2 regions of the Micromonospora craniellae genome follow, and region 1 is predicted to be linked to the other one. Evidence: riboswitches for the same ligand, from Rfam matches in the RefSeq annotation. Region 1 holds a riboswitch; the other holds the start of a gene.

Evidence for each region. A riboswitch is a leader RNA that binds a small molecule or an ion and turns the genes downstream of it on or off. The one in region 1 is predicted to bind cobalamin.
Region 2: linked by a shared signal. The riboswitch ahead of ID554_RS30040 (ribonucleoside-diphosphate reductase subunit alpha) and the one ahead of ID554_RS00650 (hypothetical protein) in region 1 are both predicted to bind cobalamin.

What each region holds. Positions count from the first base shown of each region.
Region 1 is NZ_CP061725.1:143,991-148,403, reverse strand. It holds gene ID554_RS00660 (glycine hydroxymethyltransferase) at 1-289, shown strand, start outside; gene ID554_RS00655 (MerR family transcriptional regulator) at 370-1,293, opposite strand; gene ID554_RS00650 (hypothetical protein) at 1,415-1,717, opposite strand; cobalamin riboswitch at 2,120-2,336, opposite strand; gene ID554_RS00645 (GNAT family N-acetyltransferase) at 2,412-3,038, opposite strand; gene ID554_RS00640 (amidohydrolase) at 3,029-4,413, opposite strand, start outside.
Region 2 is NZ_CP061725.1:6,590,869-6,595,281, reverse strand. It holds gene ID554_RS30045 (non-ribosomal peptide synthetase/type I polyketide synthase) at 1-1,524, opposite strand, end outside; cobalamin riboswitch at 1,646-1,852, shown strand; gene ID554_RS30040 (ribonucleoside-diphosphate reductase subunit alpha) at 1,990-4,365, shown strand; gene ID554_RS30035 (ribonucleotide-diphosphate reductase subunit beta) at 4,356-4,413, shown strand, end outside.

The DNA.
Region 1 (4,413 bases):
GGACAGTGGGGTGGTGACCAACCGCAACGCCATTCCCCGGGACCCCAACGGCGCCTGGTACACCTCGGGCATCCGTATCGGCACCCCGGCCCTGACCAGCCGCGGCCTCGGAGTCGGTGAGATGGACCAGATCGCCGACCTGATCCACACCGTGCTCACCGGCACCACGCCGACCGAGGGCTCCAAGGCGAAGTACCAGATCGACCCGGCCCTGGCCGACCGGGTCAGCAAACAGGCGACCGAGTTGCTCGCGGCATTTCCGCTCTATCCGGGCGTCAACCTCGCCTGAGCGGAAACGGTCCGGGTGGCACCACCTCGCGTGCGTGCCACCCGAACGTCGACTCCTCCCGAGATCCGGCCCGCGCCGTCTCAAATCAGACCTGCGACGGCTGTCACCGTGTCGGCGAGGTCGCGGCACGGACCCACCATCCCCACGGCCGGTGTGCCCTGGGGCGCCCACCCCTTGCCGGCGATCACGACCGTGGGCCGCCAGCCCGACACGTCAGCGAGCGTCCGGAGAATCTCCGGCCCGCGGCAATGCCGCCCGTGACTCCACACCACGACGACGGTGGGTCGGCTACGGCCGACCGCGTCGGCGAGCGCGGCGGGTCGCAGCCCGGCACCCAGGTGTACCGAGGCGATCCTGTCCTCGGCGAGCGCGGCGGCCACGGCGTCCAGTGCCACGCAGTCGCGGTGCTCGTCGATGGCGATCAGCAGGACCTGCACGGACGATCCGGAGCATGGCCGCGGCACGGTGGCGAACACCTCGCTCAGACATCGGGCCAGCACCCGGCGGGTGGACGCGCGACGTGCCTCGCTGTATCGGGCTCGGCTGATCAGGATGAACGCGGGGCCGGCCAGGGTGTGCCAGGTGTGCACCACACCCTGTGCGGCGACTGCAGCGGTCAGCGTTTCCCGTAGGGTCAGCACGTCCATGCGGCGAGCGGCGCGGGCGATGCCACGGGCGGCGGACTGGGTGTGGTGGCTGACGGCAGGGTGGTCGACGGGCTGCAGGGTCGCCTGTCGGCGGGCTTGTAGGGCGGCTTCTGCCGCGGACAGGCCACGCGCGGTCAGCTGGGCCATCACCGTGAGCACGGCCACGTCCTGCGGCGTGTAACGGCGATGTCGGCCGGCTTGGTGACCGCTGGGGCCCAGCCCGTACCGTTGGTGCCAGGACCGCAGCGTCGTGGGGGCCACACCGAGCCGGCGGGCGAGTGCGCCGGCGGGCAGCGACGATTCGGTCGAAGTTCGACAGTCGTCAGGCACCGGGTGGTGGCGGTCGATGGATGGCATGAGGCGATGTGGCTGGTCGTCGCTCATCGGCGTCCCTGCGGCGTGCACACCGACCACACCCCCGCAGAGGACGGTGCCGTGATCGTTGCGGTAGCGGAGGTCTCCCGGAGGTGGCGGTGACTCATGGTCTCGTCTCGGGTGCGGACGCTGGTCGCGGGAGTCGGCGGGCGCACATCAGGTCGTTGATGTGGCTGTCGACATCGCGTCGTGTGTCGCAGCAGGCCGGTGCTTCGGCGAGGACCTGCTGGATCGCGGCGAGCAGTTCGGTCAGGGCTCGCACCTGGTCGGTCAGGCCACGGAGCCGGGCCTCGCGTGCCCCGAGTTGCCGGCGCGCGGTGGCGAGACGTTCGTAGTCGGCGACCGGTAGGACGACGAGGTCTTCGCCGTTGATGGTCGTGCGTCGGGGCCGCAGCGGCTTGCTCATGGGGTGCTCCGCTCGTGGTGCGGGACAGGGGTGGTCGGCCGGCACGTGTTCCGGGTCTCCGCAGGGAAGGCTCGCAGTGCCCCCTCGCATGATGGGGCCGCCGGGCCGGGTGTGTGTTTCCACCAGAACGGGGGAGCACACAGGTTGACGTCGAGGCGATCCGTGCAGCGTGCTCGGGTGCGGCCCTTACGAGGCTTGCTCCTGAGTGTGATCCGCAGATGGTGAGGCTGGCCGATGCCGGTCGGCATGGGGTGCTCTCTAATCGATGACGCGCGCACCTCTGTCTCCTTCCGGCCGTGAAGACTCGGCCACGGAGAGGGTGCGATCGAGCGCAGCACAGGGTGACGTGCTGTCGCTGATGGTCGACCCGCCCTCGAAGGTCACCGAGCTCGCCACATGCCTCGTGCAGGTGGACAGCGGGCAGGTCTTCGGACTCGTGGTCGTGGCCGGATATTCCGGGCTTCCTAGTGACCGTCACTTCCCAGACCCGGATGGGTCCAGTGTCTTCGACGGCGGTCGTTCCCACTCACCGCTGCGGGGCAGTCCCGGACTCACACCGGGTTCCCTCTTGCGCCACTACGACTGGATGCCGCAGCGGACCGGCTGCGAAGCAAGGATATCGCGTCAGAGCCCTCGGTCCGGCGGGCACGGGCAAGCCGTTGCTGTCGTGGACGGTGCGCCCGGCTGTGGCGTGCTAGACCTGCGGACGTTCAGGGTCGAGCAGACCGCTGGAGCGCAACGTGCGATGCACCGCCGGGTGGTCGGCCGGCAGACCGTACCGGTGTCGGTACACGGCCAGAACGATGTCCTGAAGGTGCGCTGCGGGCAGGGGCGCCGTCGATGCCGCGTGGGTGCCGGCGGCAAGCAGCCGCAGCCGGTGTGTTGCCGCCTGGTGTGGTGGCGCGTAGTCCCGAATCGGCAGCACCTGGACCCCCAGCCGTTCGTAGAAGCTGATGCGCCGCCGACGCAGTGTCTGCTCGTCACGGTCGATATCCGCCTCGTCGGGATCTTCGACGTCCAGCAGGACTCGGCTGCGGTGCTGTGCCGCCCAACGGTGGCACAGCTGCCGCCATAGCACCGTGCCGAGTCCACGACCGCGCGTCGCGACGGCGAAGTAGCGCAGGAACACCCACGGCGTGTCGGCGAGGTCGCGGGAGACGGCGAGCCCGGCCACGGCACCGTCGATGACCGCCACGGTCACGTCATCCTGGAAAAGGTCGCTGAACGGTGCCCGCAGCCCGTCCGGGAAGCTGCTGACGTACAGGGCTTCGACGTCGCCGAGCATGGCGCTGTCGCGGGTGTCGGCCGGTATCAGGTCCATCGGAACGTGCCACCGATCATCGTGCGGAGGACCGGGATGTCCGCGATCCGGTCTGGCGCGACGGCCGTGAGGTCGTCGCCGAGGACGGTCAAGTCGGCGAGTTTGCCGACGGTCAGCGATCCGGTGCGGTGCTCCTGGCGGGACGCGTACGCGGAGCCGAGGGTGTAGGCGCGCAGCGCCTGCCGGACCGTGATCTCCTCCTCGGGTGTGAACGGTGCTCCCGATGCGGTACGGCGGGTGACCATCGACTGGATGCCGAGCAGCGGTGCGCCGGTGACCACTGGACGGTCGGAACTGCCGGGCAGGATCATGCCCGCGTCGAGTAGGGACCGCAGCCGGTAGGCCCAGGGCACCCGGTCGGCGCCGAGCGCGGTGCGCATCCCGTCGCCGATCTCGGTCACGAACCGTGCCTGCGGTACCGGCAGTACCCCGAGCGCGGCAGCGCGGTGGACCTGGTCTGGTCGGGCCACTCCGAAGTGTTCGATCCGGTGGCGTGTGTCCGGGCGGGGATGCCGGCGTCGCGCCTCGCTGTAGATGTCCAGGGCAAGGTCGATGGCCGCGTCGCCGATGGCGTGGGCGGCGACCTGCCAACCGCTGGCGTGTGCGGCCAGGATCGTCGCGCGCAGTCGAGCCGGGTCCTGCTGCAGGTATCCGGTCTGGCCGGGTCGGTCGGCGTAGGGTCGGGTCAGGGCTGCGGTGCGCCCGATCAGGGAGCCGTCGAGGAAGATCTTCATCGGGCCCAGGCGGAGGAAGTCGTCGCCGAAGCCGGTGCGGATGCCGAGGTCCAGGCCGAAACTGATGTCGTCCTGCGGGTGGCCGCTGAGCGGGTGAAGCGCGTCGGCGGTGACCATGAGTTCGGTCCGTACGTGTAGCCGGTCCTGCTCGCGGGCGTTCTGGTAGGCGGCCAACTCGATGGGGCTCTTGCCGATCCAGCCGCCGCCGATGCCGGCCTCGACCACGCTGGTGATGCCCTCGCGCAGGTACTGCCGGCCGGCCCGGTCGATGGCGGCGGTCAACGCCTCGACGGGGTAGGGCAGGACCAGTTCGTGGGCCAAGTTCTGCGCCTGTTCCTGAAGCAGGCCGGTGGGGCGGCCGGCACGGTCGGTGACCACGCTTCCGCCGGGGACATCTCGTGGTCGTTCGTGCAGGTCGAGGTGGTGCAGTACCCGGGAGTTGACCACGCACATGTGTCCGGACACGTGCTTGAGGAGCACGTGATGGTCGGCGGTGACGGCGTCCAGGTCGTCGCGGTGTGGATGCCGGCCGAGGATGTTCTCGTCGTAGCCGCTGCCGATCAGCCAGCTGCCGAGGGGTGCCTGAGCGGCTCGTTCGGCGATGGTGGCGAGCAGCGCCGGCAGGCTGGATACGCGCAGGT
Region 2 (4,413 bases), 390 kb from region 1:
CCCGGCCGCCTCGGCGACCCGGGCCCGCGTCGCGTCGAGCACCACGGCCGCCCCGACCGGCGGACGGGCCCACGCCACGAACACCACGATCCGCTCGCCGCCGGTGTCCGGGTCGGTGCAGCCGACCACCGCGGTCACCGTGGCCGGCAGCCCGACGGTCGCGGCGGCCACCGCCTCCAGGTCGGGGGCGTGGAACGTCCGGCCGTTGACGAAGATCACGTCTTTCGCGCGGCCGGTGACGCAGAGCCGGCCGGCGTGCCGGAAACCCAGGTCACCGGTGCGCAGCCAGCCGTCCACGAAGGTCTCCCGGCTGGCCTGCGAATCCCGGTGGTAGCCGCGCGCCACGTTCGGGCCGCGTACCTCGATCAGGCCCACCCGGTCCTCGGGCAGTGGCCGGTGCCGTTCGTCGACGATGCGGACCTCGCAGCCGGGCACCGGGTACCCCAGGTCCATCAGCTCCACGGCGTGGGTACCCGGCCCGGTGGGCACCGCGCGGCCCTGGCTCAGCGCGGCCCGGTCCAGCACCAGCGGCGCGGCGACCTCCCCCGGCGGCGGGAAGGTCACCGCGAGGGTCGCCTCCGCCAGCCCGTACACCGGTCGCAGGGCGGACGGGGCGAGCGCGGCCGGGCGGACGTGCGCCAGGAACGCCCGCCATACGGTCGGGGAGATCGGCTCCGCGCCCACCACCACGCACCGGACCCGGCTCAGGTCCAGCGTGGCGAGGAGGTCCGCCGGCACCCGGCGGACGGCCAGCGCAAGCGCGAAGTTCGCCGCCGACAGCAGGGTCGCGCGGTGCCGGTGAGCGGTGGTGAACCACAGCGCCGGGCGCTTGGCGAACGCCAGCGGGGGGACGCGGACCTGCTTGCACCCGATGGCGAGCGGGGTCAGGTGGGTGCCGATCAACCCCATGTCGTGGAAGAACGGCATCCAGGTGACCAGCACGTCGTCCGGCCCGGCGCCGCTGGCCAGCCGGGCCTGCTCCACATTGGCCAGGACGTTGGCGTGGGTCAACTCCACCCCGCGCGGCGCGCCCGTGCTGCCGGAGGAGAACTGCAGGAACGCCACGTCGGTCGGTGCGGCGGCGAACAACTCCTCCGGCGGGGTGCCGGTACGCAGGTCCGCCAGCCGCAGCACCGGGCCCGCCAGCCCGTCGGCCACAGCTTCGGTGGTGTCGTCCACCACGGTCACCGCGTCGGTGAGCAGCGCGCGGACCGCCCGTACCCGGGCCGGCTCGGGCGGCAGCGGCACCGGGACCAACCCGGCGGCGAGCGCCCCCCAGAACAGCGGCTGGAAGTCGTCCCCGGCGTCGGCGAGCAGGAGCACCGGGGTGCCTGGGACCACCCCCGCTGCCCGGTAGCCGCCCGCGATTCGCAGCGAATCGTCCCGCAGTTGCCGGAAGGTGACCGTCCGTTCGGCGCCGTCGTCGCGGACGTGCACCACGACCTGGTCGGGTGTCCGGTTCGCGGCGTGGACGAGGATGTCGAGCAGTGCCCGTCGGTCGCCGGGTCCGGCCGCAGTCTGCACGCGACGATGCTAGTGGGCATGATCGAGTACCCGGCCGGGCGGTCGGCGGGGTGAACTACATCCGGCACACGACACGCCCGGCACAGCATCTGGTGTTGCCATCTCCGCACCGCACCCATATATGGTGTGCCCTGTAGCTGGTTCGGCCGCCGCTCCACGACGGTCGAGGCAAGAGGGAACTCGGTGGGAATCCGGGACTGCCCCGCAGCGGTGAGTGGGAACGACCGCCGTCATACGCACTGGACCCGCCAGGTCTGGGAAGCGACGGCCAGTAGGCGCGAGCACCAGGCCCACGAGTCCGAAGACCTGCCAGCGTGCCGCACGCGACGTGTGCGGCGGTCGAAGGCCGCGCGGGACAGCCGACGCCATGGGCTGGTCAGTCACGGCAGGAGTGCCGTCGGGTGACCGGCGGCGTCCTCCCGCGCGGACCCGACGATCTCGGGGACAGGCGTGAGGAGGGGGAACATGACGGTGACCCAGGAGCAGGCGGGGCCGGAGCAGCGCCGGCACGTCATGCAGGTCCGCAAGCGGAACGGCGACACCGAGCCGGTGGACGTCAACAAGATCGTCAAGGCGGTGGAGCGGTGGGTCGCCGACCTGGACGAGATCGACCCGCTGAGGGTGGCCACCAAGACCATCAGCGGGTTGTACGACGGCGCGACCACCGCCGAGATGGACAAGCTGTCGATCCAGACCGCGGCCGAACTGATCGGTGAGGAGCCGCAGTACTCGAAGCTGGCGGCCCGGCTGCTGGCCGCGTACGTCGACAAGGAGGTCCGTGGGCAGCAGGTTGCCAGCTTCAGTCAGTCCATCCGGTACGCGCACGGACTGGGCCTGATCGGCGACGATACCGCCGCGTTCGTGGCCCGCAACGCGCGCAAGCTGGACGACGCGATCGACCCGGCGGGGGACCTGCGCTTCGAGTACTTCGGTCTGCGGACGGTCGCCGACCGGTACCTGCTGCGGCACCCGCAGACCCGGCTCGTGGTGGAGACGCCGCAGTACTGGCTGTTGCGGGTCGCCTGCGGCCTGTCCCAGACGCCCGGCGAGGCGATCGGCTTCTACCGGCTGATGTCCAGCCTGGCCTACCTGCCGAGTTCGCCGACGCTGTTCAACTCCGGCACCCGGCACACCCAGATGTCCTCGTGCTTCCTGGTCGACTCGCCCCGCGACGAACTCGATTCCATCTACGAGCGCTACCACCAGGTCGCGAAGCTGTCCAAGTTCTCCGGTGGCATCGGGATCTCCTGGTCCCGGGTACGCGGTCGGGGAGCGTTGATCCGGGGCACCAACGGCAGGTCGAACGGCATCGTGCCGTTCCTCAAGACGCTGGACGCCGGGGTGGCCGCGGTCAACCAGGGCGGCCGCCGCAAGGGCGCGGCCTGCGTCTATCTCGAACCGTGGCACCCGGACATCGAGGAGTTCCTCGAACTGCGGGACAACACCGGCGAGGAGTCCCGGCGGACGCACAACCTGAACCTCGCCAACTGGATCCCGGACGAGTTCATGCGGCGGGTCGAGGCGGACGGCGACTGGTCGCTCGTCGACCCGTCGGACGCGCCCGAACTGCCCGACCTGTTCGGCGAGGCGTTCAACGAGGCGTACCGCGCGGCGGAGAAGAAGGCGGTCAAGACCGTCAAGGCCCGCGACCTGTACGGGCGGATGATGCGGACGCTCGCGCAGACCGGCAACGGGTGGATGACGTTCAAGGACGCCTCGAACCGGCTGTCCAACCAGACCGGCGCACCGGGCAACACGATCCATCTGTCGAACCTGTGCACCGAGATCCTGGAGGTCAACGACGATGCCGAGACCGCGGTGTGCAACCTCGGGTCGGTCAACCTGGGCGCGCACGTCACCGCGGACGGCGTCGACTGGGAACGGCTGCGGGCGACGGTGCGTACCGCCGTGGTGTTCCTCGACCGGGTGATCGACATCAACTACTACCCGGCCGAGCAGGCGGCGGCGTCGAACCCGCGCTGGCGTCCGGTCGGGCTCGGGCTGATGGGTCTGCAGGACGCGTTCTTCACGCTGCGCCTGCCGTTCGACTCCCCGGCCGCCCGGGAGTTGTCGACCCGGGTGCAGGAGGAGATCTTCCTGACCGCGTTGGAGACGTCGGCCGGGCTCGCCGAGCGGTTCGGCCCGCATCCCGCGTACGCCGAGACCCGGGCCGCCCGGGGCGAGCTGCACCCGGACCTGTGGGGTGCCGAGGTCGGTCAGGCCGGGCGGTGGGCCGCGCTGCGCGAGACGATCGGCCGGCACGGCCTGCGGAACTCGCTGCTGGTCGCGATCGCACCGACCGCCACCATCGCCTCGATCGCCGGCTGCTACGAGTGCATCGAGCCGCAGGTGTCCAACCTGTTCAAGCGCGAGACGATGTCCGGTGAGTTCCTCCAGATCAACACCTATCTGGTACGCGAGCTGAAGGCGCGCGGGCTGTGGACGGCCCCGGTCCGGGAGCAGATCAAGCGCGCCGAGGGTTCCGTGCAGGGCGTCGCGGAGATTCCTGCGGACGTCCGCGAGCTGTTCCGTACCGCGTGGGAGCTGCCGCAGCGGGCGCTGATCGACCTGGCGGCCGCCCGTGCCCCCTTCATCGACCAGTCGCAGTCGCTGAACCTGTTCCTGAGCGCGCCGACCATCGGCAAGCTCTCCTCGATGTACCTCTATGCCTGGAAGTCCGGGCTGAAGACCACCTACTACCTGCGGTCGCGTCCCGCGACCCGCATCCAGCAGGCCACCGTCGCCGTCACCCCTGGTGTGAAGCCGGTGGTCGCGGTGAGCGACGACGAGGCGCTGGCCTGCTCCCTGGAGAATCCCGAGAGCTGCGAGGCATGCCAGTGACCACCGTTTCCGAATCCAGCACCAGCGCCAGCGCGGGGCAGCGGCAGA